DNA from 3 places in the Streptomyces sp. NPDC102258 genome. Region 1 is predicted to be linked to each of the others. Evidence: predicted binding sites of a transcription regulator. Region 1 holds the regulator's gene; each other region holds the start of a gene.

Region 1 (9,465 bases):
GGTCGGGCAGGGCGGCCAGGTCCCAGCGGCCGGTCTCGTCCCAGCCGACGTCCGCGAAGATCCGCGAGCCCCGGCGGGCCGCCTCGGCGACCCACTGCTCGGCCGGTCCGGCCGCGAGCGAGGCGACGGCGGCGCGGGTCTTCGGGGGGCACCAGGGGAAGGGGCCGGGGCCGGTGGGGGGCGGGGCCTCGTGGCCGTGGGAGACCATCGTGCGCTCGCCCTCGTACGCCATGGAGACGGTGACGGGGCTGTGCCAGCCGGGGACGGTCCGCGACATGGAGAGGTCGATGCCCTCGCCCTGTTCGAGGGTGTCCCAGCAGTACTCGCCGTAGTGGTCGTCGCCGAACGCGGCGGCCAGCGAGGTGCGCAGGCCGAGCCGGGCGAGGGCGGTGGCCATGTTGGCGACGCCGCCGGGGCTGGAGCCCATGCCGCGCGCCCAGGACTCCGTACCGCGTACGGGGGCCGAGTCGAGGCCGGTGAAGATGATGTCGAGGAAGACGGTGCCGGTCAGGAAGACGTCGCAGCCCGGGTCTTGGGCATCGCGGAGCGGGCCCAGCGGGTCCAGCTTGCCCGGGCGGTTGGTGCGGCTGTCCCGACTGGTCACGGTGTGCTCCCCGGTGAAGTGTCGTTTCTGCTTGCGGTTCATGGGTGGAAAGCTGCGAGCCCTGCCCATGGACGGCAGGAGCGAAACCCAGTGTGACCCATCTCACCGGGCACTCGCTCCTCCGCGCGGCCGCCGGGCCGCCGCCGGGCCGCCGCCCCTACGGCCGCTTCGGTACGGGAACCCGTGCGAGGTCCGCCGCGATCGTCAGCCCGCCCTCGAAGCCGGCCGCGCGGGCCTCGCGTTCGAACTCCGAGGGGTCGGAGTAGCGCTGCGAGAAGTGCGTCAGCACCAGGTGCCGGACGCCCGCGTCCCGCGCCACCCGCGCCGCCTGCCCGGCGGTGAGGTGGCCGTGGTCCTCGGCCAGGCGGACGTCGGCGTCGAGGAAGGTCGACTCGATGACCAGCAGGTCGCAGCCCTCGGCCAGCTCGTCCACCCCGGGGCACAGCCGGGTGTCCATGACGAAGGCGAACCGCTGCCCCGCCCGGTGCTCGCTCACGTCCTCCAGCGCGACCGCGCCGAGCCGTCCCTCGCGCTGGATCCGGCCCACGTCCGGCCCCTTGATCCCGTGCTCCGCGAGCAGTTCCGCCACCATGCGGCGGCCGTCCGGCTCGGTCACCCGGTAGCCGAAGGACTCCACCGGGTGCGAGAGCCGCCGCGCCTCCAGGAGGTACGGGGGCCCCTCGGCGAGGGTCCCGTCCCGCTCCACCGGCTCCTCCCGCAGCCGCACGGTCTCCCGGTAGGCGGTGGCGTAGCGGAGCCGGTCGAAGAACTTCTGCCCCGAGGCCGGGTAGTGCGCGGTCACGGGGTGCGGGACCTGGTCGAGGTTGATCCGCTGGATCACCCCGGCCAGGCCGAGGCTGTGGTCACCGTGGAAGTGGGTGACGCAGATCCGGTTGATGTCGTGCGCGGCGACCCCGGCCCGCAGCATCTGGCGCTGCGTGCCCTCGCCCGGGTCGAAGAGGATGCCCTCGCCGTCCCAGCGCAGCAGGTAGCCGTTGTGGTTGCGGTGCCGGGTGGGGACCTGGCTGGCGGTGCCGAGGACCACGAACTCTCGTACGGACACGGGCTATCCGGGGGGCCACTGGAGGCCACGGCCGCCGAGGACGTGCGCGTGGGTGTGGAAGACGGTCTGCCCGGCCCCGGTGCCGGTGTTGAAGACGATCCGGTAGCCCTGCTCGTCGATCTTCTCGTCGGCGGCGATCAGCCCGGCCTCGCGCAGTATGTCGGCGGCCACGGCCGGCTCGGCGGCGGCGAGGGAGGCGGCGTCGGGGTAGTGGACCTTCGGGATGATCAGGACGTGCGTCGGCGCCTGCGGGTTGATGTCGCGGAAGGCGACGGTCGTCTCGCTCTCGCGGACCACGGTCGCCGGGATGCTCCCGGCGACGATCTTGCAGAACAGGCAGTCCGCCTGCGGTTCCCCGGCCATGGCCGTGCCTCCGGTGTCGTGCGTTGATCGGTCGGGGCATCGTAACCGCCGCTCCCGCCCGCCGGGCCGTCACCGGCGGACGAGGCCGGGGGTCCGTACGGGCCGGCGGGACGACGACCGGCGACCCGCGCGCGCCGGCCGGGATACGACCAGACGCCCGCGCGCACAGGCGGGACTACGACCAGCGGCCCGCGCGCACCAGCGGGGACTACGTCCGGCCGCCCACGCGCACCGGCAGGGCCTCGTCCGGCCGCCCGCGCGCATCGGCACGGCTACGTCCGGCCGCCCCTGCGCACCGGCGAGACTGCGACCAGCCGTCCGTGCCCGCCCGCCGGACTACGACCAGCGGCCCGTGCGGGCCAGCAGGACGGCGGTCGCGGCCGTGCCCGCCGTCGAGGTGCGCAGCACCGAGCGGCCCAGCCGGTACGGGTGGGCGCCGGCCTCCGCGAAGGCGGCAAGCTCCTCCGGGGAGACCCCGCCCTCGGGTCCGACGACCAGCACCACCGAGCCGGAGGCGGGCAGCCGCACCGTGGCCAGGGGCCGCGAGGCGGCCTCCCGGTCCTCGTGGAGCACCATCGCCAGGTCCGCCTCGGCCAGCAGGGCGGCAACCTGCCGGGTGGACAGCGCCTCGGCCACCTCGGGGAAGCGCACCCGGCGCGACTGCTTGCCCGACTCCCGGGCGGTGGCCCGCCACTTGGCGAGGGACTTCGCCCCGCGCTCGCCGCGCCACTGGGTGATGCAGCGGGAGGCCTGCCAGGGGACGATGGCGTCGACGCCGGTCTCCGTCATCGTCTCGACCGCCACCTCGCCCCGGTCACCCTTCGGCAGCGCCTGCACCACGGTGATCCGTACGTCCGGCTCGGGCTCCTCGGCGGTCCCCGAGACGGAGACGACCAGCCGGTCCTTGCCCTCCGCCGCCGTGACGACCGCCTCCGCCCAGCGGCCGCGGCCGTCGGTGAGGACCAGTTCCTCGCCCGGGTTCAGCCGCTTGACCGACACCGCGTGCCGGCCCTCGGGGCCGTCCAGTACGTACTGCGGCCCCGCGGGGACCTCTTCGACCACGAACACCGGGGCCGTCATGACGCTCTCCTCATCTGCAACACCTTCAACGCGCGCTGCGCCTCGGCCAGTTCGGCCACCAGCACCTCCACCAGCCGCGCCGCGGGCAGCGCCCGCGCCAGCCGGTGGCCCTGCCCCGCCCACAGGGCCATGCCCTGCGGGTCGCCCGCCTCGGCGGCCGCCTTGCGCAGTCCCGCGGTCATGTGGTGGACCTGGGGGTAGGCGGCCGGGGCGTACGGTCCGTGCTCCCGCATGAAGCGGTTGACCAGGCCCCGGGCGGGGCGCCCGGAGAAGGCCCGGGTGAGTTCGGTGTGCCCGAACAGCGGGTCGGTCAGGGCCCGCTTGTGCAGGGGGTGCGCGCCGGACTCCGGGCAGGCCAGGAAGGCCGTGCCGAGCTGCGCCGCCTCGGCGCCCGCCGCGAGCACCGCTGCGATCTGGGCGCCGCGCATCAGGCCGCCCGCGGCGGTGATCGGGAGCGCCACGGCCTCCCGTACCTCGGTGACCAGCGCGAGCAGGCCGACGCCCGCCGTGCCGTCGGTCTCCGGGTCGTCGCGGTGGGTGCCCTGGTGGCCGCCGGCCTCGACGCCCTGGACGCAGACGGCGTCGGCGCCCGCCGCCTGGGCGGTGCGGGCCTCGTCGGCGGAGGTCACGGTGACGACGGTGCGCGTACCGGCCGCGCGCAGCCGGGCGAGGGCCTCGGGCACGGGGCAGCCGAAGGTGAAGGAGACGACCGGGACCGGGTCCTCCAGCAGGATGGCGAGCTTGGCCTCGTAGCCGTCGTCGCCGGTGCCGAGGGTGTCCTCCTCGGCGATCGAGACCCCGTACCAGTTGGCCTCGCCCGCGAGCTGGCCGCGGTAGGTCTCGATGGCGGCGGGATCGACGTAGCCGGTCTGGGGGAGGAAGAGGTTGACGCCGAAGGGGCGGCGGGTGAGTCCGCGCAGCCGCTTGATCTCCTGGTACATGCCGTCGGCGGTCTTGTAGCCGCCGGCGAGGCAGCCGAGTCCGCCGGCCTCGCACACGGCCGCGGCGAGGGGCGGGCAGGAGACGCCGCCCGCCATGGGAGCCTGCACGATCGGGTACGGGTGGAGACCGTTCGGTGCGGAGGACATGGACTGCATCGTGCCACGTCCGGCGCACCGCACCGAATCACGGCAATTCGCCTGGCATAGTCCGCTTCCCTCCCGCCGTGAGGGAAGCACGGAGCCCGGTCCGGGGCGTCCCCGGACCGGGCTCGTACGTGCTGTCGTACCGGGCTCAGCGGCCGTTGAAGGCGTCCTTCAGCCGGCTGAAGAGGCCCTGCTGGCCGGGGGCGAACTGGCCCGTCGGGCGCTCCTCGCCGCGCAGCTTCGCGAGCTGGCGCAGCAGCTCCTCCTGCGGGGCGTCGAGCTTGGCGGGAGTAGTGACCTCGACGTGGACGATGAGGTCGCCGCGGCCGCCGCCGCGCAGGTGCGTGACGCCGCGCCCGTGCAGCGGGATCGCCTGGCCGGACTGGGTGCCGGGCCGGATGTCGATCTCCTCCAGGCCGTCCAGCGTCTCCAGCGGGCACTTGGTGCCGAGCGCCGCCGCCGTCATCGGGATGGTGACGGTGCAGTGCAGGTCGTCCCCGCGGCGCTGGAAGGTCGGGTGCGGCAGTTCGTGGATCTCCACGTACAGGTCGCCGGCGGGGCCGCCGCCGGGGCCGACCTCGCCCTCGCCCGAGAGCTGGATCCGGGTGCCGTTCTCGACGCCGGCCGGGATCTTGACCGTCAGGCTGCGGCGGGAGCGGACCCGGCCGTCGCCCGCGCACTCGGGGCACGGGGTCGGGACCACGGTGCCGAAGCCCTGGCACTGCGGGCAGGGGCGCGAGGTCATGACCTGGCCCAGGAAGGACCGGGTGACCTGCGAGACCTCGCCGCGGCCGCGGCACATGTCACACGTCTGCGCGGAGGTGCCGGGGGCGGCGCCCTCGCCGGAGCAGGTGGTGCAGACGACGGCCGTGTCGACCTGGATGTCCTTGGTCGTCCCGAAGGCGGCCTCGTCCAGCTCCAGGTCCAGACGGATCATGGCGTCCTGGCCGCGGCGGGTGCGCGAGCGCGGTCCGCGCTGCGAGGCCTGGCCGAAGAAGGCGTCCATGATGTCGGAGAAGTTGCCGAAGCCGCCGGCGCCGAAGCCGCCCGCGCCCGCGCCGCCGCCCGAGGAGGACAGCGGGTCGCCGCCGAGGTCGAAGACCTGCTTCTTCTGCGGGTCCGAGAGGACCTCGTAGGCGGCGTTGATCTCCTTGAAGCGCTCTTGCGTCTTGGGATCGGGATTGACGTCCGGGTGCAGCTCGCGGGCGAGCCGCCGGAAGGCCTTCTTGATCTCGTCCTGCGATGCGTCGCGGCGCACGCCGAGAACGGCGTAGTAGTCCGTGGCCACTTACGACTCCGCCAGGATCTGTCCGACGTAACGTGCCACTGCGCGTACCGCTCCCATCGTTCCGGGGTAGTCCATGCGGGTCGGTCCGACCACGCCGAGTTTGGCGACTGCTTCGCCGCCCGAACCGTAGCCGACCGAGACGACCGACGTGGAGTTGAGTCCCTCGTAGGCGTTCTCGTGGCCGATGCGTACGGCCATCCCCGACTCACTGGCCTCGCCCAGCAGCTTGAGGAGCACGACGTGTTCCTCCAGCGCTTCGAGCACCGGCCTGATCGTCAGGGGGAAATCATGTCCGAAGCGGGTGAGGTTGGACGTGCCGCCGATCATCAGCCGCTCTTCCGCCTCCTCCGCCAGCGTTTCGAGGAGGGTCGCCAGGACGGCCTTGACGGTCGCCCGGTCGTCGGTCTCGAACGACTCCGGAAGGTCCTGCACGAGCTGCGGCACGTCGGTGAACCGACGGCCGACGACCCGGCTGTTGAGCCGCGCCCGCAGATCGGCGAGGGAGGTCTCGCCGAAGGGGGTCTGGGTGTCGACGAGCCGCTGCTCGACCCGCCCGGTGTCCGTGATCAGTACGAGCATCAGCCGGGCCGGGGCCAGCGACAGCAGCTCGACGTGCCGGACGGTGGAGCGGGTCAGCGAGGGGTACTGGACGACGGCGACCTGCCGGGTGAGCTGCGCGAGCAGGCGCACCGTGCGGCCGACCACGTCGTCGAGGTCGACGGCGCCGTCGAGGAAGTTCTGGATCGCCCTGCGTTCGGGCGTGGACAGCGGCTTGACCCCGGCGAGCTTGTCGACGAAGAGGCGGTAGCCCTTGTCGGTGGGGATCCGGCCGGCGCTGGTGTGGGGCTGGGCGATGTAGCCCTCCTCCTCCAGCACGGCCATGTCGTTGCGCACGGTGGCGGGTGAGACGCCGAGCCGGTGCCGCTCGGTGAGGGCCTTGGAGCCGACCGGCTCCTCCGTCCCGACGTAGTCCTGGACGATGGCGCGCAGCACTTCGAGTCTGCGTTCACTGAGCATCGCGCACACCTCCGGATGCGGTCGGTCGGTCGTCGGTCGGTCGTTCACTGTGCGTCGGCCGGGCTTCCCCGGCCCCTCGTTGGCACTCTGCGCACCCGAGTGCCAGAGATCCCCCGGTCAGTGTACGGGTGGGCGGTACGGGGCGGGCAAGGGTGGCCCGCCAGGGTAGCGTCGCCGCATGGACGTACGTTGGGAAGAGGCGGGCTGGGAACGGCTGACCGGACGGGCCGGACGACGACGGCTTCCGGTGTGGGACTGCACCGTGGGGCTGGTGGTGGGGGACGAGTCGGTGCTCCTGGTCGACCCCGGTTCGAGCGTGCGCGAGGGGACCGGGATCCGGGCCGAGGCGGAGCGGCTGACCGGTCGGCGCGTGACCCATATCGCATTCACGCACGGACATTTCGACCATGTGCTGGGCGCTCCGGCCTTCTCGGGCGCCCAGTGCTACGCGGCGGTCGGCCTGGACCGGCTCCTGGCGACCCCGGGCGGCCGCGAGGAACTGCGCCGCGGCGCGGTCTCGCACGGTCTGGACGAGGCGGAGGCCGCCGGGGCGGTGGAGCTGCTGCGGGCGCCGGAGCACCTGGTGTCGGGCGAGCGGACGCTGGAGCTGGGCGGCGTCCAGGTGCTGCTGGCCAACGTGGGGCCGGCCCACTCGCAGCACGACCTGACGGTGCTGGTGCCGGGCGAGCGGGAGGTGGTGTTCTGCGGGGACCTGGTGGAGGAGTCGGGCGAACCGCAGGCCGGCCCCGACGCCGTGCCCGGGCAGTGGCCCGCCGCCCTGGACCGGCTGCTGTCGCTGGCAGGGGACGACGCGCTGTACGTGCCGGGTCACGGAGCGGTGGTCGACGCCGGCTTCGTCCGTGGGCAACGCGCCACACTGGCGGCCCGGTTCGGCGTGTCGGGGGCGTGAGCGGGGCCGCTCTCCTATCGTCGGCCGGATGCGTGAGTACTCCCCCGACCTGACCCCGCAGTGGAAGCGCGCCAGGGCCGTGCCCGAGGTGCCCGCGGACCCCGATCTGGTGGTCGAGGTGGCGGGCACCGACTTCTGCGGGGCCGTGGTGGGCTGCGAGGCGGGCACCGTGACCCTGGAGGACCGCTTCGGCCGGCGGCGGGTCTTCCCCATGGAGCCGGCCGGCTTCCTGCTGGAGGGCGCGGCCGTGACCCTGGTGCGCCCCTCGCGGGCGCCCGCCGCGCCCGCCCGCACGGCGTCGGGCTCGCTCGCCGTGCCCGGGGCGCGGGCCAGGGTGGCGCGGGCGGGGCGGATCTACGTGGAGGGCCGCCACGACGCCGAGCTGGTGGAGCGGGTCTGGGGCGACGACCTGCGCGTCGAGGGGGTCGTCGTGGAGTACCTGGAGGGCGTCGACGACCTCCCGTCGGTGGTGGCCGGCTTCGCCCCGGCCCCGGACGCCCGTCTCGGCGTGCTGGTGGACCACCTGGTGCCGGGCTCGAAGGAGTCCCGGATCGCGGCGGCCGCGGCCGGCCCGGACGTGCTGGTCGTGGGCCACCCGTACGTGGACATCTGGCAGGCGGTGAAACCGTCCGCGCTCGGCATCCCGGCCTGGCCGGTGGTCCCGCCCGGCCAGGACTGGAAGACGGGCGTCTGCCGGGCCCTGGGCTGGCCCCCGAACACCGGCGCCGCCTGGCAGCACATCCTGTCGCGCGTGTCCTCGTACAAGGACCTGGAGCCGGTCCTGCTGGGCCGCGTCGAGGAACTGATCGACTTCGTCACGGCCCCGGCCTAGCCAGGGCGGGGCGCCGCGAGCCGCAGGGCCCCTCAGTCGACCAGGTCGCGCACCACCGCGTCGGCCAGGAGCCGGCCGCGCAGGGTCAGCACCGCGCGCCCGGCCTCGTACGGAGCCGCCTCCAGCAGCCCCTCGGCCAGCGCCTTCGCGGAGGCGGCGAGGCCGGCCGGGGCCAGCAGGGACAGCGGGACGCCGTCGGCCAGGCGCAGCTCCAGCAGGATCCGCTCCACGCGGCGGTCCTCCGCCGACAGCAGCTCGCGCCCCGCGCCCGGGGAGCGGCCCGCGGCCAGGGCCGCCGCGTAGGCGCCGGGGTGCTTGACGTTCCACCAGCGGACCCCGCCGACGTGCGAGTGGGCGCCCGGGCCCGCGCCCCACCAGTCGGCGCCGCGCCAGTACAGCTCGTTGTGCAGGCACCGGCCGGCCTCGGTGGTGGCCCAGTTCGAGACCTCGTACCAGGAGTACCCGGCCTCGGCCATGACGGAGTCCGCGATCAGGTACCGGTCGGCGTGGACGTCGTCGTCCGTCATCGGGACCTCGCCGCGGCGGATCCGGCGGGCCAGCTGGGTGCCCTCCTCGACGATCAGGGCGTAGGCGCTGATGTGGTCCGGCCCGGCGCCGAGGGCGGCGGCCAGGGAGGCCCGCCAGTCGTCGTCGCTCTCGCCCGGGGTGCCGTAGATCAGGTCCAGGTTGACGTGCTCGAAGCCGGCCGCGCGGGCCTCGGCGACGCAGGCCTCGGGGCGTCCGGGGGTGTGGGTGCGGTCCAGCACCTTCAGGACGTGCTGCCGGGCGCTCTGCATGCCGAAGGAGATCCGGTTGAAGCCGCCCGCGCGCAGCTCCGCCAGGTACGCCGGGTCCACGGACTCCGGATTGGCCTCGGTGGTCACCTCGGCGTCCTCGGCCAGCCCGAACTCGTCCCGGATCGCCGCGAGCATCCGTACGAGGTCCCGCGCGGGCAGCAGGGTGGGCGTGCCGCCGCCGACGAAGACGGTACGCACGGCCCGGGGGTCGTCGCCGAGCACCTTGCGGGCCAGGCGGACCTCGTCGATCAGGGTGTCGGCGTAGTTCTCCCGGGAGGCGAGCACGCCGCCGGTGCCCCGCAGCTCGGTGGCCGTGTAGGTGTTGAAGTCGCAGTAGCCGCAGCGCGTCGCGCAGTACGGGACGTGCAGGTAGAACCCGAGCGGCCGGTCCCCGGCACCCGCCAGGGCGTGCGACGGCAGCGAGCC
Region 2 (9,465 bases), on a different contig from region 1:
GCGCCCGGGCGGTCCCGGTAGGGTCGTCCACATGGGGAGTCAGCCGCACGACCGACCGATGCCCGTACCCGTCACCGCAGCCGGACGCGAGGGGCTCGAAGCCCTGCTCCGCGCACCCCGCAGGGCCGTCGTCGCCCTGGACTTCGACGGCACCCTCGCCGAGATCGTCCCGGATCCCGACCAGGCCCGCGCCCACCAGGACGCCGTACCGGCGCTCTCCGCGCTGGCCCCCCGGGTCGCGGCGGTCGCCGTCGTCACCGGCCGGCCGGCCGGGGTCGCCGTCCGCCACGGCGGTTTCGCCGGGGTGCCCGGACTGGAGCACCTCGTCGTCCTCGGCCACTACGGGGCCGAGCGCTGGGACGCCGTCTCGGGAGTGGTGCACGCGCCCGCCGAACACCCCGGAGTGGCCGCCGTACGGGCCGAGCTGCCGGGCTTCCTCGACGCGATCGGGGCCTGGCGCGGGACCTGGATCGAGGAGAAGGGCCGGGCGCTGGCCGTCCACACCCGCCGGGCCGAGGATCCCGAGGCGGCGTTCGAGGCCCTGCGCGAGCCCCTCGCGGAGCTGGCCGCCCGCCACGGGCTGATGGTCGAGCCGGGCCGGGCCGTCCTGGAACTGCGTCCGCCGGGCATGGACAAGGGCGTCGCCCTGACCGGATTCCTGGAGGAGCGCGAGGCCGAGGCCGTGCTGTACGCGGGCGACGACCTCGGCGACCTCGCGGCGTTCGCGGCGGTCGAGAAGCGCCGCGCCGACGGCCTGCCCGGCCTGCTGGTGTGCAGCGGTTCGGCGGAGGTCCCGGAACTCGCCGCCCGCGCCGACCTGGTCCTGCCGGGCCCGGCCGCCGTCACCGCCTTCCTCGCCCGCCTCGCCGCAGCCCTGCCGGACGCGGACGCAGACCAGGAGGGCTAGGGCGCCGCTAGGGGATCCGCGTGGCCAGGCCGTCGCAGAGGAGGCGGACGCCGAGCAGGAAATTCTCGTCCTCCCCGTAGGCCGAGGCGGCGGCCACCGTCAGGGGGAAGCGGGCCACCAGCGCGGCGCCCTCCTCGGGGCCGACGGCCGCCGCCGGGGACTCGCTCTGCTCCTGCAGCACGAACCCGGTGACGTGGCTGAGCAGCGCGTCCGCGCCGACCGCCGCCGGCCCGTCCGGGACGCCCGCCGTGCGCAGGGTCCCCAGCAGGCGTTCCATCACCGACAGCGCTCCCGTGCTGAGCACCTTCGGGCTGTCGGCGAACATCACCGCGCCCCCCGCGTGCCGCCGGATGCCGGCGCGCAGGGTGAGGGCCTGGGCCTCGACCCGCTCCCGCCAGCCCGCGCCGGGGCCCAGCGCGTCCAGGGCGGCGGTGCCCGCGTCGTAGGCCTGCCGGGCCACCCGGTCCGCCATCAGCTGGACCAGGACGGCCTTGCTGGGCACGTGGTAGTAGAGGCTGCCCGCCTTCGCGTCGAGCCGTAGCGCCACCCGCCGCATGGACAGGCCGTGGTATCCGGATTCGGCGAACTCCGCCATGCCCGCGTCGATGATGCGTTCCTTCGTCAGCTTCACGGCAGCAGCCTACGCCAGTTTCTAACACCGTTTGAAAACTGGCCGCGGGCGCGCTACTGTCGTCCCACGACGACCGAAGGGGGGTGGCGGCGATGGGTGCACTGGTGTTCAACGCGACCACGGCGGCACTGATGGTGATGATGTTCAACGGGGGCCTGGACCTGCTCGGCCGGGACACGCTGCGCGGACGCCGCGTCCCCTGGGCGGCGGTGGGGCTGACCGCCCTCGCCCTCGCCGGGGTCGCCGCGCAGCTGCTCTGGTCCGGCGCCATGGACGCCCTGGACGACGACCCCGCCAAGACGGGGTGGTGGCGGGTCGTCACCGCCGTCTTCATGCAGAACGGCGGCCTCCTCGGCGGCGCCTGGAACATCGCCACCCTCGCCGCCGTCGCCGCGCTCGCCGACTGGTACTGGGGCGGGCCCCGCACCCTCGTCCTGTTCCTCGCCGGCATCCTGCTGCCCGAGCACGTCGACGCGCTGATCGGCCTCGGCGGCCACCACGGCACCGACCCCCGCAACTTCGCCGGCAGCTCGGGCGCCACCTACTTCCTCGGCGCCACCCTCGCCGCCGCCCTCCTGCTGCGCACCCTGCGGGCCCGCCGCGCCGGGATCCCCGGCAGCCACACCAAGGAGCTGCTGCTCGCCGCCGGGGTGCCGGTGCTCGGCCTCGTGCTCTGGTTCGCCCAGGCCAACGGCCACGGCCTGGTCTCCTGCTACGGCTTCGTCCTCGGCGCCCTCGCCCTCGGCCTGCCGGGCCGCCCCGCGGACGGCCCCGCCGCCGCCCCCGCTCAGCCCTCGGCCAGCGCCGCCAGCTGAGCCTCGAACCAGGCCGCCGGCGGCAGCGCCGTAGCCGCCGCGGCCAGCCGCTTCGTCCGCTCCGCCCGCTCCTCCCGGGGCATGGACAGCGCCTCGTGCAGGGCCTCGGCCGTCGCGGTGACGTCGTACGGACTGACCGTGACGGCGTCGCCCTTCAGCTCCTCGTACGCACCCGCCCCGCTGGAGAGCACCAGCGCGCAGCCGTCCTCCGAGACGACCGGGATCTCCTTCGCCACCAGGTTCATGCCGTCCCGGACCGGGTTGACCAGCGCCACGTCCGCCATCCGGTAGGCGGCGAGGGAGCGCGCGAAGTCGTCCTCCACCGAGACCAGCACCGGCTGCCAGTCCGCCGTCCCGAACTCCGCGTTGATCTCCGCCGCCAGCTCCCGCACCGACGCCGTGTACGTCCGGTACGCCGCCAGGTCCTGCCGGGACGGGTACGCGGAAGCCAGGTGCACCACCCGCTCCCGCCACTCGGGGTGCGTGACGAGCAGCTCCCGGTAGGCCAGCAGGCCGCGCAGGATGTTCTTCGACAGCTCGGTGCGGTCCACCCGGACGATCGTCTTGCGGCCCGCGACCTCCGCCCGCAGCGCCGCCAGCTTGTCGTCGACGACCGGCCGGTGCGCCAGCGCCCGCAGGTCGTCCGCGTCGACGCCCAGCGCGTACTGGCGGACCTCGGTGAACCGCTTCTCCCCGTACCCCTGCCCGCCGGGCACCGCCCTGCGGTGCCACACGCCGCGCTCGGGGGCGTCGCTCGGCAGGAACGGGTCCGCGATGCCGGTGGCGTCGTCCCGCCGGGCCCCCGTGATGAAGTTCGAGGCCCAGCGCCAGGCGTGGAAGCCCAGCTGGTCCGCGCCGAGCATCCCCCACACCAGCTGGCCGCGGATGTCGTCGGGGAGCATCTCCAGGAACTCCCACGACGCCCACGGCGTGTGCGTGAAGTGCGCGATCCGCAGGTCGGGGCGCAGCTCGCGCAGCTGCCCCGGGACCAGCGCCAGGTGGTAGTCCTGCACCAGGACGCGGGCGCCCTCGGCGGCCTCCTCGGCCAGCGCCTCGGCGAAGGCCCGGTTGTAGGAGACGTACGCCTCCCAGTTCCGGCGGAACGCCGCGTCGAAGACCGGCTCGCGCGGGACGTCGTAGAGGTGGTGGTGGGTGAACCAGAGCACCGAGTTGGCGATGCCGTTGTAGGCGCCGTCGTAGGTTCCGGGATCGATGTCCAGCATCCGGACGCCCGGCTCGGAGGTGCCCCGCCGCACCGCCTCCCGGTCGGCGTCCGAGAGGGCGGCGCAGATCCAGAGGGCCTCCGGCTGCTTCGCGAGGGCCGCCGAGAGGCCGGAGACGAGCCCGCCCCCGCCGCGCCGGGCGCTGAGGGTGCCGTCGTCGGAGAGGGCGTACGAGAGCGGGCCGCGGTTCGCGGCGACGAGTACCTGAGAAGCCATGCCGCGAACCTAGCCAGGGCCGCCCCGGCTCAAACCGAGCCGTACGCCACACCGGCGGCGGCTCAGGCCACCCGCCGGCCCGCGTACTCGGCGATGCCGGCCATCGGCGGCCGCTCCTCGGTGTCCACCGGGTAGGTGCGCGGCACGAACCCGTCCGGCCCCCGCTCGAACTGCGTCAGCTCGGGCCGCACCAGGTGCGCGCGCGAGAGCCGCAGCTGGGCGGTGCGGTAGATCGCGGCGGCCATCCGGCCCAGGGCCTGCCCGTCCTGGTGGCGGTGCAGCCGGACCCCGACGTCGACCTGGGCCAGCGCGTCGAGCCCGACCGTGTGCAGCGCGTCCACCAGCAGGCCCAGCTCGACGCCGTACCCGACGGGGAACGGCAGCCGCTCCAGCAGCGAGCGCCGTACGGCGTACTCGCCGCCCAGCGGCTGTACGAATCCGGCCAGCCGGGGCCAGTTCAGGTTCAGCAGCGGGCGGGCCACCAGCTCGGTGACCCGGCCGCCCTGGCCGGGGGCGTCGCCGAGCGGGCGGTCGTACATGGCCTTGACGAACTGCACCTGCGGATCGGTCAGCAGCGGGCCGACGATCCCGGAGACGAAGGACGCGGAGAAGTCCCGCAGGTCGGCGTCGACGAAACAGACGACGTCGCCGGTCGTGGCCAGCAGCGAGCGCCACAGCACCTCGCCCTTGCCGGGCAGCGCCGGTATCCGCGGCAGGATCGCGTCCCGGTGCACCACCCGGGCGCCGGCCTCGGCCGCCACCCGCGCCGTACGGTCGGTGGACCCGGAGTCGACCACGACCAGCTCGTCCACCAGGGGGGTCGCGAGGCCGTCGATCAGCTCGCGCCGGATCACCGAGACGATCTCCCCGACGGTGGCCTCCTCGTCGAGCGCGGGAAGCACCACGCTGACCGTCGTCCCGGCCGCCCGTTTCCGGTCGAGCAGCTGGTCGAGCGGTCGGTCGGCGGCAGACCAGGAGCGGTCTGCCAGCCAGCGCTCCACCTCATCCAGCACTCTCGGCACTCCCTGCTTCTCGTTACTCGGCGGTGGTCGGTGATTTTGGGCCGAAATGTGATCCATCTCGCCGTTCGGACGGCTGTCTCAACCACCCGGGCCTTCGGTTACAGTCTTGAACAACGCGAAGGACCACCGCATGCCGGGGTCCTCGCCGACAAACGCACCGGCGCGCCACAGAGCGCGTGTGCCGGTGCCATACCGCTCATCCAGAGGGGCAGAGGGACACGGCCCGTTGAAGCCCCGGCAACCCTCCAGTCGGTTCTCGCGATGCGTTACGAACGTACTCCCGCGAGGTCCCCGGCTAGGGAAGGTGCCAATTCCGTCTCATGGCGAAGCGCGCCATGGGGAAGATGAGGAGAAAGGGCCTCGCCGTCATGGCTGCACAGACTGTCGCCACCTCCGCCGATCTCGGATCCACCGACCGGTCCACCGATCTGGGACCCGTCGATCTCGGACCCGCCACCGGCCTTTCCTGCCGCGAGTGCGGAACCCGCTTCGAGCTCGGCCCCATTTTCGCCTGCGCCGAGTGTTTCGGTCCGCTCGAAGTCGCCTACGAGCTGCCGCTCGGCGACCCGGAGGCCCTGCGCGCGGCCATCGAGGCCGGTCCGGAGAACATCTGGCGCTACGCGCCGCTGCTGCCGGTCCCGGCGGACGTGGCCGCCAAGCCCAGCCTGAACCCCGGTTTCACCAAGCTCGTGGACGCGCGGAACCTGGCCAAGGAACTGGGCGTCACCGGCAAGCTCTACGTCAAGGACGACTCCGGCAACCCGACGCACTCCTTCAAGGACCGCGTCGTGGCCATCGCCGTGGAGGCGGCCCGCGCCTTCGGCTTCACCACCCTCTCGTGCTCCTCCACCGGCAACCTGGCCGGCGCCGTCGGCGCCGCGGCCGCCCGCGCCGGCTTCCGCTCCTGCGTGTTCATCCCGCACGACCTGGAGCAGGGCAAGGTCGTCATGGCCGGCATCTACGGTGGCGACCTGGTCGGCATCGAGGGCAACTACGACGACGTCAACCGCTTCTGCTCCGAGCTCATCGGCGACCCGCTGGGCGAGGGCTGGGGCTTCGTCAACGTCAACCTGCGCCCCTACTACGGCGAGGGCTCCAAGACCCTGGCGTACGAGATCTGCGAGCAGCTCGGCTGGCGGCTGCCCGACCAGCTGGTGATCCCGATCGCGTCCGGCTCCCAGCTGACGAAGATCGACAAGGGCCTCCAGGAGCTGATCAAGCTCGGTCTGGTCGAGGACAAGCCGTACAAGATCTTCGGTGCCCAGGCCGAGGGCTGCTCCCCGGTGTCCACCGCCTTCAAGGCCGGCCACGACGTGGTCCGCCCGCAGAAGCCGAACACCATCGCCAAGTCGCTGGCCATCGGCAACCCGGCGGACGGCCCGTACGTCCTGGACATCGCGCGGCGCACCGGCGGTTACGTGGAGGACGTCAACGACACGCAGGTCGTCGAGGCCATCAAGCTCCTGGCGCAGACGGAGGGCATCTTCGCCGAGACCGCGGGCGGCGTGACCGTCGGCGTGACGAAGAAGCTCATCGAGAACGGGCAGCTCGACCCGGCGCTGACCACCGTGGTCCTGAACACCGGCGACGGGCTCAAGACCCTGGAGGCGGTGGCCGCCGACAGCGGCCAGAGCGCCACCATCCGCCCCAGCCTGGACGCGTTCCGCGCCGCCGGTCTGGCCTGACCCCTCCCACGTCTCCCGGAAAGGCGGTAGCGCCATGAGCGTCAACGTCCGCATCCCCACCATCCTGCGCACCTACACCGGCGGCGTCGCCGAGGTCCCGGCCGAGGGCGCGACCCTGGCCGAGGTCATCGCGTCGCTGGAGCAGAGCCATCCCGGCATCGCCGCGCGGGTCCTGGACGACCAGGGCAAGCTGCGCCGGTTCGTGAACGTCTACGTCAACGACGACGACGTGCGCTTCGAGGGCGGCCTGCAGGCGGCGACGCCGGACGGCGCCGGCGTTTCGATCATCCCGGCCGTCGCGGGCGGCTGACGCCGGCGCCTCCGGGCGGCGGACGTGAAGTGAATTGCCCCCTCCGCTAATAAGCGGAGGGGGCAATTCTGCTTGATTGGGCGCGGTAGAGTTGGGGAAGTCCCCTCCGGTGTTCTTGCCCGCCGCATATGAACGGGCCCCGTGAGGGTTGACATTGAGTCAACATGCGCGTGCGGTTTGGGGCTTTGGTGAAGATTGCCTGGTCCGAGTTGCCCTGCCCTATGCCAAATTTTCACTCTATTTCAATGTTTCCGCGTGTCCAGAATTCTCATCGGAATGACCTGTTGCGGACAGCACCGGTGCGGATACATTCAGCCGCGGTCGAGGCGTTCCGGCGCGAGTTCTGACCCGGGTCCGCGAAGTGCGGACCCGCGCAAGGGCCAGTAATAGGGGAGTTAGGCATGGCTCAGGGCACCGTCAAGTGGTTCAACGCGGAGAAGGGCTACGGCTTCATCGCGGTCGACGGTGGTGCGGATGTGTTCGTCCACTACAGCGCCATCCAGATGGACGGGTACCGCACCCTTGAAGAGGGTCAGCGGGTCGAGTTCGAGATCTCGCAGGGCCAGAAGGGTCCGCAGGCGGACATGGTCAAGCTCGCTGCTGCCGGCTGAGCCCCCAGCGCGACCGACCACCGACCAGCACAGACACCACGAGGGGCCCGCATCCCGGCACGGGATGCGGGCCCCTCGTGCGTGGCGCCGCCGCGGCGCACGGCCGGAAGCCGTCCAAAATCGCCCGAAGCCGCTTGCACTCGCGGGGGTCGAGTGCTAATCATTGGCGTTAGCACTCTCCGGTCGAGAGTGCTACTCAGACGAGGACCGGGTCGGTGAGGCCCGACGGGTCCGGCGGGAAGGAACCGCCGGCTCCGCAGGCCGTCCGTCGCGGGCGCGGGCGCGGTCCGGAGCAATCCACCCTCCCCTTACGCCTGGCTGCGCGGGGGGAACCCCAGTCCTGGAGGACCACTTCAGATGGCCAAGATCATTGCGTTCAACGAGGAGGCCCGGCGCGGTCTCGAGCGTGGCATGAACCAGCTCGCCGACGCCGTCAAGGTCACCCTTGGCCCCAAGGGTCGCAACGTCGTCCTTGAGAAGAAGTGGGGCGCGCCCACGATCACCAACGACGGCGTCTCCATCGCCAAGGAGATCGAGCTCGAAGACCCGTACGAGAAGATCGGCGCCGAGCTGGTCAAGGAAGTCGCCAAGAAGACGGACGACGTCGCCGGCGACGGTACGACCACCGCCACCGTGCTCGCCCAGGCGCTCGTCCGCGAGGGTCTGCGCAACGTGGCCGCCGGTGCCAACCCGATGGCCCTCAAGCGCGGTATCGAGAAGGCCGTCGAGGCCGTCTCCGCCGCCCTGCTGTCGCAGGCCAAGGATGTCGAGACCAAGGAGCAGATCGCCTCCACGGCCTCCATCTCCGCCGCCGACACCCAGATCGGCGAGCTCATCGCCGAGGCCATGGACAAGGTCGGCAAGGAAGGCGTCATCACCGTCGAGGAGTCCCAGACCTTCGGTCTGGAGCTGGAACTCACCGAGGGCATGCGCTTCGACAAGGGCTACATCTCGGCGTACTTCGCCACCGACATGGAGCGTATGGAGGCGTCCCTGGACGACCCGTACATCCTGATCGTCAACTCCAAGATCGGCTCGGTCAAGGACCTGCTGCCGCTCCTGGAGAAGGTCATGCAGTCCGGCAAGCCGCTGCTGATCATCGCCGAGGACGTCGAGGGCGAGGCCCTGTCGACCCTGGTCGTCAACAAGATCCGCGGCACCTTCAAGTCCGTCGCCGTCAAGGCCCCGGGCTTCGGCGACCGCCGCAAGGCCATGCTCGGCGACATCGCCATCCTCACGGGCGGCACCGTCATCTCCGAGGAGGTCGGCCTCAAGCTGGAGAACGCCGGTCTCGACCTGCTCGGCCGCGCCCGCAAGGTCGTCATCACCAAGGACGAGACGACCATCGTCGACGGCTCCGGTGACAGCGACCAGGTCCAGGGCCGCGTCAACCAGATCCGCGCCGAGATCGAGAACTCCGACTCGGACTACGACCGCGAGAAGCTCCAGGAGCGCCTCGCGAAGCTGGCCGGCGGCGTGGCCGTCATCAAGGCCGGTGCCGCGACCGAGGTGGAGCTCAAGGAGCGCAAGCACCGCATCGAGGACGCCGTGCGCAACGCCAAGGCGGCCGTCGAAGAGGGCATCGTCGCCGGTGGTGGCGTGGCCCTGCTCCAGGCCTCCTCGGTCTTCGAGAAGCTGGAGCTCACCGGTGACGAGGCGACCGGCGCCAACGCCGTGAAGCTCGCGCTGGAGGCCCCGCTCAAGCAGATCGCCGTCAACGGTGGTCTCGAAGGCGGCGTCGTCGTCGAGAAGGTGCGCAACCTGCCGATCGGTCACGGCCTGAACGCCGCGACCGGCGAGTACGTCGACATGATCGCCGAGGGCATCATCGACCCGGCGAAGGTCACGCGTTCCGCGCTGCAGAACGCCGCGTCCATCGCCGCGCTGTTCCTGACCACCGAGGCCGTCATCGCCGACAAGCCGGAGAAGGCCGCCGCGGGCGCCCCGGGCGGCATGCCGGGCGGTGACATGGACTTCTGATCGGCCCCTGGCTGATCGGCTGTTCTCGAACGAGGGCGGCACCCCACCGGGGTGCCGCCCTCGGG
Region 3 (9,465 bases), on a different contig from region 1:
ACGGCGACTGAGCCGCGTCAGGACACCCAGGCCATCTTGGACACGGCGTTGGCGCGCGCGGATGCGGCTGCCCACCTTCGCTTCGAGACGTTCCTGTCCGAACGGTCCGACCCTCCCGCCGGCAGGCACAGGGTGATGTCCAGCGGTCCGCCGGCCTGGGAATACGAATCGTGGACCGACGACCTTGACCGTACGGCCGTGGCCCTGTCCCGACAGGACTTCGTATTCGCCGGCAGCCTGATCCGGCGCTGGCTCGGGCGGTTCAAGCCGAACGGACTCGATGACAAGGGTTTGTACCTCTTGGCCCGTTCGACCACGCTTCTCGGAGACCTCCAGCGAGACCAGGGCGCTGTCGTTGGTCCGCTGTCGGCCTGCCGTTCCTATGCCGTGGCGAAATCCTTGTTCGGCCAGCTCGGCATTCCCCGCCGAGTCGCTCAGCTCGACCTCTCCCTCGCCGTCGTCGCGGAAATGTCAGGGAGTCTGGAGATAGCTGCCCGGCAGTACGAATCCCTGACGGTTGACGACCGCCTGTCCCGTCGTGACCGTGCCAGGGCCAGACTGTGGGTGGGAACGGCTCTGAGCAAGGACGGCAACCACGGGTATGCCTCCCGCGTCATGCTTGCCGCCACCAGGGAATTCGAGGACCTCGCGGAGCCAGAGGACTGGTCGGTGGCTCACCAGAAACTCGCCCTGGCACACCGCGGCGCAGGCGACCTGGACTCGGCGCTGCACCTCATTTCCATCGCCCGCAAGACTGCCGGCACCGACGGCCCGATGCAACGGGTCCGCCTGGAGACCGCCCACGGCCACATCCTGCTCTCCGACCCCGCCACCCGGGATGATGGGCTGAACGTGCTCGATGAGGCGGCCAAGACAGCCGGGAAGTTCGGCCTCAGCCATCAACTGGCCAGCATCGAAGGCATCAAGGCCATGAGCGACGCCGGCCGCCGGCGGCGGTGACGAGGGAGAGATCGCATGAGGGACATGCAGCAGACGATCACCGAAGAGCAGTGGCGCCAGGCCAAGCTGATCTGGGACCACCATCAGATGGGCCACGCACTCGGACCCGCCGATGTCGCGATCGGCCTGGGCAGTCACGACCTCGGAGTGGCCACGGCGGCGGCAGACCTGTACCGGGCCGGCCTGTTCCCGACGCTCGTGTTCACCGGTGGCAACAGCCCCACCACCCGGGCCCGCTTCCCACGCGGAGAGGCCGTCCACTTCCGCGAGCACGCCCTTGAGCTGGGGGTCCCGGACCGTGCGATCCTCGTCGAGCCCAGTGCCGCCAATACCGGCCAGAACATCACGCTCACCCGCGCACTCCTGGCGTCCGAAGGCATCACGCCCCAAACGGTGCTGCTGGTCTCGAAGCCCTACATGGAGCGGCGCTCCTTCGCCACCGCTCGCAAACTGTGGCCCGAGGTCGAGGTGCGGTGCGCGTCGGAGCCGCTGGAGCTCGACGACTACCTCAAGAGCATCGGAGACGAGAAGCTCGTCGTAGACATGCTCGTGGGCGACCTTCAGCGGGTGATCGAGTACCCGAGGCTCGGCTTCGCCATCGAGCAGGACGTGCCGGAGGACGTATACGTGGCGTACGAATCCCTCATCCGTGACGGCTTCACCAGCCGACTCATCGTCCCGTGACCCGAAGCTCGCGGCGACCTGGGCTCTGCCCGGCACGTGGTGATGGGCCGGTGCCCGGTGAGCCCGGGCGGAGAGCGCTCGCGCGGCACTGAGATACCCGCTCCTCCCGTCTCTGCCCGGTCACCGTTCTTTTGGGGGTTTCCCGGGAGTCTTCGGCTTTTCGTGGCGGGGCGGTCGGTCAAGGGTGGCCGAAGGCCATCGCGAAGCGACGCGACCGAAGGGAGCGCCCTTGAGGGACCGGCCCGCCACGGAAGGACGATGAGACGGACGGGAAACCCCCAAACCGTCTCTGACGCGGGTCGGCTGGACGCTGCCGACCCGGAGCCACCCCTCAGCTCGCCGTTGCCAAGGGGGTGATCGTGGTTTCCGCTGGGCCTCTGGTGTCGGCTTCGCGTTGGCGTTCGGCGCTGTCGCTGATGCGGAGGAGGAGGGCGATCATGATCCAGTTGGCCAGGAGGGAAGAGCCGCCCTTCGCCAGGAAGGGGAGCGCCTTGCCGGTCAGGGGGATCAGGCCCGTCACGCCGCCCGCCACCACGAAGACCTGGAGCGCCAGCGCGGAGGCCAGGCCGACCGCCAGCAGCTTGCCGAAGGGGTCGCGCGCGGCCAGCGCCATCCGCAGGCCCCGCTGCACGAGGAGGGCGTAGAGGAGCAGGACGGCCATGACGCCGGCCAGGCCCAGTTCCTCGCCGACCGTCGTGAGGATGAAGTCGCTGCGGCCCGCGAACTTGATCAGTTCCGGGTGGCCCATGCCCAGCCCGGTGCCCGAGACGCCGCCGGTGCCGAAGCTGAACAGGGCCTGCGCCGACTGGTCGGAGGTGACCCCCGGCGGACGGTTCTCCCAGTAGTACGAGAGCGGCTCCAGCCAGGCCGCCACGCGGGCCTTCACGTGCGGTTCGGTCGACCCGACGGCGAAGGCGCCCACCGCCGCCATGAGCAGCCCGCACACGATCCAGCTGGTGCGCTCGGTGGCCACGTACAGCATCACCACGAAGACGCCGAAGAAGATCAGCGACGTACCCAGGTCGCGCTCGAAGACCAGCACCAGCATGGACACGATCCACACCGTGACGATCGGCCCGAGCTGCCGCATCGGCGGCAGCCGCATGCCCAGGAACTTCCGGCCGGTCAGGGCCAGGGAATCGCGGTGGACGACCAGGTAGCCCGCGAAGAAGATCGCGATCATGATCTTCACGAACTCGCCGGGCTGGACCGAGAAGCCGAACAGGATGATCCAGCGCTTCGCCCCGTACGTGTCCGCGCCGAAGAACGCCGGCGCGATCAGCAGCACCAGCGCGACGGCCATGGTGATGTAGATGAACCGCTGGAGCAGCCGGTGGTCGCGCAGCAGCGCCACCACCAGGATGCAGGCGGCGACCCCGACCACCGTCCACATCAGCTGGCCGGGCGCGTTCGCGTCGGATCCGAACCGCTCGATGTACCCCTGGTCGAGGCGGTGGATCAGCACCAGGCCGAGCCCGGTCAGCAGCATGGCCAACGGGAAGATCAGCGGGTCCGCGTACGGGGCGAACCGGCGGATGCCCAGATGCCCCACCAGCGACAGCAGCGTCATGCTGATGACGAAGCTGGTGAGGTGCTGCGGCAGCTCCCCGTTCATCGCCAGCCCGGCGCTCACATGGCCGAAAACCGCTATGCCGACGACGAAGAGGAGCAGCAGGGCTTCGGTGCGGCGGCGGGCGCCCGACACCGTCAGGGGCCTCAGTCCACGCACGGGATGCCGCCGCCGTCGATGCTGCCGGGCCGTGGTTCCCCGGGTGAGGGCGGTGACGCCGCAGGTGAAGCAGGTGAAGCAGGTGAAGCAGGTGAGGGAGACGAGGCGCCCGGTGCACTGGGGGTGGCAGCGGTCTGGGGCCCGATCTGCTCTGCAATGAGGCGCTTTATCTTCATATCATCTACGACGTTGATGTCCTCCCCATGGTTCCTTCCGAACCCCTCCACGGGAAGTGTCGTGAACCGCACTTTCCCGCCGGACAGGTTCTTCGCCTGCTTCACGAACCCCAGCAGGTCCCAGCCCGCGTCCGTCACGACGTCCTGTTTCGCGGTGTCGATCAGCTTCAGCAGCTTCACCGGATCCGTGAAGGTCCCGGCCGAATTCAGCTTCTGCGTCGCGCCCGCCAGGAAGGCCTGCTGCCGCTTCGTCCGGTCGAGGTCGCCCCCGTCCAGGCCGTGCCGCTGCCGTACGAAGGCCAGGGACTCCCTGCCGTTCAGCTCCTGCCGGCCCGCCGGGAAGTCGGCGCCCGAGTACTTGTCCTTCACGGGGTGCTTCAGACACACCGGTACGCCGCCCAGCGCATCGGCGAGGTGATAGAAACCGGCCAGGTTCAGCTCGGCGAAGTGGTCGACCGGGACGCCGAGGAAACTCCGTACGGTGTCGATCTGCGCCTTCCGGCCCGCCTCGCGCCCCTCCCGCTCCAGCTGCCGGTGGTCCGTCACGCCCCGCACCGACAGCCGGTCCTCCGTCGCCGCCTTCGCCAGCCCGTACGCCTTCTTGATCTTGTCCTTGCCGTGGCCGGGTATGTCCACGAAGTCGTCGCGCGGGATCGAGAAGGCCTTGGCCTGGCCGCCGTCACCCGGTACGTGGAGCAGGATCATGGTGTTCGCGTTGTAACCGCCGATGTCGGAACTGCCCGCGTGCAGCTGGTCGAGGACCTCCTTCGGCAGCGGGTCGCCGTTCTGGTCGCGGCGGCTGTCCAGGCCGATGAGCAGGATGTTCACGTCCCCGTGCGCCGACTTCTCGGCGCCGTCCAGGGCCCGGGAGCTGCCGATGCTCGACGCCAGGTCCCGGTAGAGGTACCAGGCGCCACCGCCCGCCATCACCGTCAGGGCGCAGCCCGTGATCAGCAGCGTCCGGCCGGTCCGCCGCGGCGAGGGCCTGCGGCGGCTGGTCTTCCTGCGATGCGCGCTCATGCCAGTCGATGCTGGCGCAACCCCCCTGAAGGAATCCTGAGCACGGCGGCACCCCGGCACCCCGCCACCCCGGCCCCCGCCGTCCCCTCACCCCGGGATCCGCAGCCGCACCCGCGCGCCCCCCTCCCCGTCCGCCGCCAGGGCGCGTACGTCGCCCCCGTGGGCCCGCGCGATCTCCCGGGTGATGGCCAGGCCCAGCCCGGTGCCGCCGCCGGCGCGGCCCCGGTCGGCGTCGAGGCGTACGAACCGCTCGAAGACCCGGTCCCGGTCCGCCTCCGGGATGCCCGGTCCGTCGTCGGTCACCTCCAGCACCGCCCAGCCGTCCTCGGCGGCGGCCCGGACCACGACCCCGGTACGGGCGTGCCGCAGGGCGTTGTCGACCAGGTTGGCCAGGGCCCGCTCCAGCCGCGCCGGATCCCCGTGCGCCGGTACCGGAACCCGCGCGTCCACCCGTAGCGGCACCCGGGGCGCGGGCCGCCGGGCCGCGTCCTCCGCCGCGAGCAGCGCCAGGTCGACGGGTTCGGCGGGGCGCGGCGCGGGTCCCCCGTCGAGCCGGGCCAGCAGCAGCAGGTCGGCGGCGATCCGCTGGAGCCGCTCGGTGTCGGTCAGCGCGGCGGCCACCGACTCCCGGTCGGGGCGCTCCCGGGCGAGGGCGACTTCCAGCCGGGCGCGGACGGCGGCCAGGGGGTTGCGCAGTTCGTGCGAGGCGTCGGCGGTGAACTGGCGCTGCCGGGCGTCGGAGCGCTCCAGCCGGTCGAGGGTGTCGTTGACGGTCCGGGCCAGCCGGGCGATCTCGTCGGCGCCGCCCGGGTCGGGGACGCGCCGGTCCAGTTCGCTCGCGGTGACGGCGGCCAGCTCGGTGCGGATCGCGGTGACCGGGCGCAGCGCGTGCCCGGTCACCCACCAGGCCAGGGCCGCCGAGAAGGCGATCAGCGGGGGCGCGCCGCCGAGGAGCCCGAGGGCGGTGGCGCGGGTGGCGTCGTCGACGTCGCCGAGCACGGTCATCGCGTACACGGCGTAGGGGGCGCGCGGGTCGTGCGCGCCGGGCGGACCCGGGGTGGTGACCACCACGGCCGCGCGCCGTTCCGCGCCGGGGCGCGCGGGCGGCAGCACGGTCGTGCGGGAGTCCTGGCCGGGCGCGGGGAGCAGCGTGGTGAGGCCGGGGACGTCCTGCGGGCCGCCGCTGGTGGCCACCGTCCGCCCGGCCGCGTCCCGTACGAGGACCAGGTCGACCCCGCTCTCGGGCGCGGGCAGTCGGCCGCCGGGCGGGAGGGTCCGGGTGTCGATCTGGGCGGCCGCCTTCCGGGCGGCCAGCTCGGTGCGGCCGGTGGTGTTGTCGAGGAGGTTGGAGCGCATGAGGGTGAACAGCCAGAGCCCGCCGGTGGCCAGGACGGCGCCCATCGCGAGCGCGGCGGCCAGGGCGGCCCGGGCGCGGACGCTACCGACCACCGTCGGGTGCCATCCGGTAGCCGGTGCCGTGCACGGTGAGGATGGAACGGCGGCCGAAGGGGACGTCGATCTTCTTGCGCAGGGAGGAGACGTAGACCTCGACGATGTTGGGGTCGATGCCGTGGGGCGCCTCCCAGACCTCGTCGAGGATGTCCTGTTTGGCGACCGCCCGGCCGGGGCGCTCCATCAGGCAGGCGAGTACGCCGAGCTCGCGCGCGGTGAGCTCGATGTCCTGGTCGCCGCGCCGGCAGCGGCGGTCCTGCGGGTCGAGGACCAGGTCGCCGGCGCGCAGCACGGTGGGTTCGGGGGCGGCGGCGCGGCGGGCGAGGGCGCGCAGGCGGGCGCCGAGCACGACGAAGGAGAACGGTTTGGTGAGGTAGTCGTCGGCGCCCGCGTCCAGGCCCTCGGCCTCGTCGTACTCGCCGTCCTTGGCGGTCAGGATCAGGACGGGGGTGGGGTCGCCGTGGGCCCGCATCCGGGCGCAGATCTCGGCGCCGCCGAGGCCGGGGAGCATCAGGTCCAGGAGCACCGCGTCGTACGGGCCGCCGGTGAGGGCCAGTTCCAGGCCGCGGTGGCCGTCGTGGGCGACCTCGACGCGGTGGCCGTCGGCGGACAGGCCCTGGCGGAGGGACTCGGCCAGGTTCTCTTCGTCTTCGACCACGAGGATGCGCACGGCTCAACTGTCACATACCGCCCAACGATCACATCCGGCCGAACTGCCCGCCGGGCGGTAGGCCGGTCGCCCGCCGGATCACCCGCCCCGGCATTCGTGGGTGTCCCCGCCGCTGAAGCACTGCCCGTACGTCCCCCGGTACGTCGACGTCGGCGCGGGTTCCGGCCGCGGCTGGTCGCGGGACTGGACGGCGATGGCCGCGGTGCCCGCCAGGATCGCCGCGCACACCAGGGCCTGCACGCATCCGGTGACGGGCGCGCGGCGGCGGAAGGCGCGGCCGGAGAGGACGGCGGCGATCAGGGCCGCCAGTACGAGCCCGCCCAGGACCCAGAGCACGGCTCCGCGCCCGCTGCCGGGCCCGTCGCCGGAGGCGTCCCAGGCGGCGAAGACCGCGTAGAAGAGGCCGAGGGCGAGGGCGCCCGCCTCCAGCAGTGTCAGCAGCAGGGCGCCGGCGATGTCCGCGGCCCAGTCGCTCCCGCCGCGCCCGCCGGGTGTCCGGCCGGGTGTCTCGCCGGGCGTCCCCCCGGGCGGCTCGCCCGAGGTCCCCCCGGATGTCCCCGTCGTCGTCATGCCCGCAGTGTCGTCCCGGTGCGCCCGCCACCGCCTGAGTACGGGTACTCACACCGGCCCCGCACCCTCGCCGCGCGGCTGGAACGCGACGCCGCGCCGAGCTGAATTGGCACTCCGCTTGACCGAGTGCTAATCACCGGAATAGTGTCGCACCTGGCACTCGCCACTGGTGAGTGCCAACGCAGCGACAGGTAGGTTCGGCACCCGCGACGACGGATCGACCTGGTCGCCACCCCAGACAGTTAACCCCGGATCTCCGAAGGGGGAGGTCGGATCGTGACGACCGCCAGCTCCAAGGTTGCCATCAAGCCGCTTGAGGACCGCATCGTGGTCCAGCCGCTCGACGCCGAGCAGACCACGGCCTCCGGCCTGGTCATCCCGGACACCGCGAAGGAGAAGCCCCAGGAGGGCGTCGTCCTCGCGGTCGGTCCGGGTCGCTTCGAGGACGGCCAGCGTCTCCCGCTGGACGTCAGCGTCGGCGACATCGTGCTGTACAGCAAGTACGGCGGCACCGAAGTGAAGTACAGCGGCGAGGAATACCTCGTCCTCTCGGCCCGCGACGTGCTCGCGATCGTCGAGAAGTAAGACACTTCTTCAGTTTTGTTTGAGCTACGCCCCTGGTCACCCCTGCTGATGCCGGGCGGCGAGGGGCGTAGTTCGTTCCAGGCGGTCGCGGTGAGCGGCCGGGGATCGCAACGAGAGGGCTGAACCGCTCCCATGCCGAAGATTCTCAAGTTCGACGAGGACGCCCGTCGCGCCCTCGAGCGCGGCGTCAACAAGCTTGCCGACACGGTCAAGGTGACGATCGGCCCCAAGGGCCGCAACGTCGTCATCGACAAGAAGTTCGGCGCTCCCACCATCACCAACGACGGTGTCACCATCGCCCGCGAGGTCGAGCTGGACGACCCGTACGAGAACCTGGGCGCCCAGCTGGTGAAGGAGGTGGCGACCAAGACCAACGACATCGCGGGTGACGGCACCACCACCGCCACCGTGCTGGCCCAGGCGCTGGTCCGCGAGGGTCTGCGCAACGTCGCCGCGGGTGCCTCCCCGGCCGCCCTGAAGAAGGGCATCGACGCCGCGGTCAAGGCCGTGTCCGAGGAGCTCCTCGCGACCGCCCGCCCGATCGAGGACAAGTCCGACATCGCCGCCGTTGCCGCGCTCTCCGCGCAGGACTCGCAGGTCGGCGAGCTCATCGCCGAGGCGATGGACAAGGTCGGCAAGGACGGTGTCATCACCGTCGAGGAGTCCAACGCCTTCGGCCTGGAGCTGGAGTTCACCGAGGGCATGGCCTTCGACAAGGGCTACCTCTCCCCGTACATGGTCACCGACCAGGAGCGTATGGAGGCCGTCCTCGACGACCCGTACATCCTGATCAACCAGGGCAAGATCTCCTCGATCCAGGACCTGCTGCCCCTGCTGGAGAAGGTCATCCAGGCCGGCGGCTCCCGCCCGCTGCTGATCATCGCCGAGGACGTCGAGGGCGAGGCGCTCTCCACCCTCGTCGTCAACAAGATCCGCGGCACCTTCAACGCGGTCGCCGTCAAGGCCCCCGGCTTCGGCGACCGTCGCAAGGCGATGCTCCAGGACATGGCCACCCTCACGGGTGCCACCGTCATCGCCGAGGAGGTCGGCCTCAAGCTCGACCAGGCCGGTCTGGACGTCCTCGGTTCAGCGCGCCGCGTGACCATCTCCAAGGACGACACGACCATCGTCGACGGCGGCGGCAACAGCGCTGACGTCGCGGGCCGCGTCAACCAGATCAAGGCCGAGATCGAGTCCACGGACTCCGACTGGGACCGCGAGAAGCTGCAGGAGCGCCTGGCGAAGCTCGCCGGCGGCGTCTGCGTCATCAAGGTCGGCGCCGCCACCGAGGTGGAGCTCAAGGAGAAGAAGCACCGCCTTGAGGACGCCATCTCGGCGACCCGCGCCGCGGTCGAGGAGGGCATCGTCTCCGGCGGTGGCTCCGCGCTCGTCCACGCCGTCAAGGTCCTGGAGGGCAACCTCGGCCTGGCCGGCGACGAGGGCACCGGCGTCTCCGTCGTCCGCCGCGCCGCCGTCGAGCCGCTGCGCTGGATCGCCGAGAACGCCGGCCTGGAGGGTTACGTCATCACCTCCAAGGTCGCCGAGCTCGACAAGGGCCAGGGCTTCAACGCCGCCACCGGCGAGTACGGCGACCTGGTCAAGGCCGGCGTCATCGACCC

What was found. Region 1 encodes HrcA, which represses chaperone genes, less so after heat shock. Its sites were predicted from a motif close to TTNGCACTCNGNNNNNCNGAGTGCNAA; they were not measured.
Region 2: a site for HrcA is predicted at 7,554-7,580, ahead of groL (chaperonin GroEL). Genes of this name have one in related genera too.
Region 3: a site for HrcA is predicted at 7,368-7,394, ahead of groES (co-chaperone GroES). Genes of this name have one in related genera too.

The regions. Positions count from the first base shown of each region.
Region 1 covers NZ_JBVJLO010000003.1:282,568-292,032, reverse strand. Annotated here, with positions in the region: gene ACZ6ZT_RS06920 (carbohydrate kinase family protein) at 1-646, opposite strand, end outside; gene ACZ6ZT_RS06915 (ribonuclease Z) at 762-1,667, opposite strand; gene ACZ6ZT_RS06910 (histidine triad nucleotide-binding protein) at 1,671-2,030, opposite strand; gene ACZ6ZT_RS06905 (16S rRNA (uracil(1498)-N(3))-methyltransferase) at 2,367-3,110, opposite strand; gene ACZ6ZT_RS06900 (nitronate monooxygenase) at 3,107-4,198, opposite strand; gene dnaJ (molecular chaperone DnaJ) at 4,344-5,483, opposite strand; gene hrcA (heat-inducible transcriptional repressor HrcA) at 5,484-6,500, opposite strand; gene ACZ6ZT_RS06885 (MBL fold metallo-hydrolase) at 6,679-7,410, shown strand; gene ACZ6ZT_RS06880 (DUF3097 domain-containing protein) at 7,439-8,242, shown strand; gene hemW (radical SAM family heme chaperone HemW) at 8,275-9,465, opposite strand, start outside.
Region 2 covers NZ_JBVJLO010000012.1:149,894-159,358, reverse strand. Annotated here, with positions in the region: gene otsB (trehalose-phosphatase) at 32-907, shown strand; gene ACZ6ZT_RS21565 (TetR/AcrR family transcriptional regulator) at 915-1,538, opposite strand; gene ACZ6ZT_RS21560 (hypothetical protein) at 1,631-2,353, shown strand; gene ACZ6ZT_RS21555 (alpha,alpha-trehalose-phosphate synthase (UDP-forming)) at 2,326-3,792, opposite strand; gene ACZ6ZT_RS21550 (glucosyl-3-phosphoglycerate synthase) at 3,855-4,805, opposite strand; SAM riboswitch class I at 5,008-5,165, shown strand; gene thrC (threonine synthase) at 5,183-6,499, shown strand; gene ACZ6ZT_RS21540 (MoaD/ThiS family protein) at 6,534-6,809, shown strand; gene ACZ6ZT_RS21535 (cold-shock protein) at 7,211-7,420, shown strand; gene groL (chaperonin GroEL) at 7,778-9,400, shown strand.
Region 3 covers NZ_JBVJLO010000020.1:74,200-83,664, reverse strand. Annotated here, with positions in the region: gene ACZ6ZT_RS28100 (helix-turn-helix domain-containing protein) at 1-960, shown strand, start outside; gene ACZ6ZT_RS28095 (YdcF family protein) at 976-1,644, shown strand; gene ACZ6ZT_RS28090 (FtsW/RodA/SpoVE family cell cycle protein) at 1,976-3,373, opposite strand; gene ACZ6ZT_RS28085 (LCP family protein) at 3,361-4,569, opposite strand; gene ACZ6ZT_RS28080 (sensor histidine kinase) at 4,657-6,018, opposite strand; gene ACZ6ZT_RS28075 (response regulator transcription factor) at 6,008-6,691, opposite strand; gene ACZ6ZT_RS28070 (DUF6234 family protein) at 6,770-7,261, opposite strand; gene groES (co-chaperone GroES) at 7,538-7,846, shown strand; gene groL (chaperonin GroEL) at 7,979-9,465, shown strand, end outside.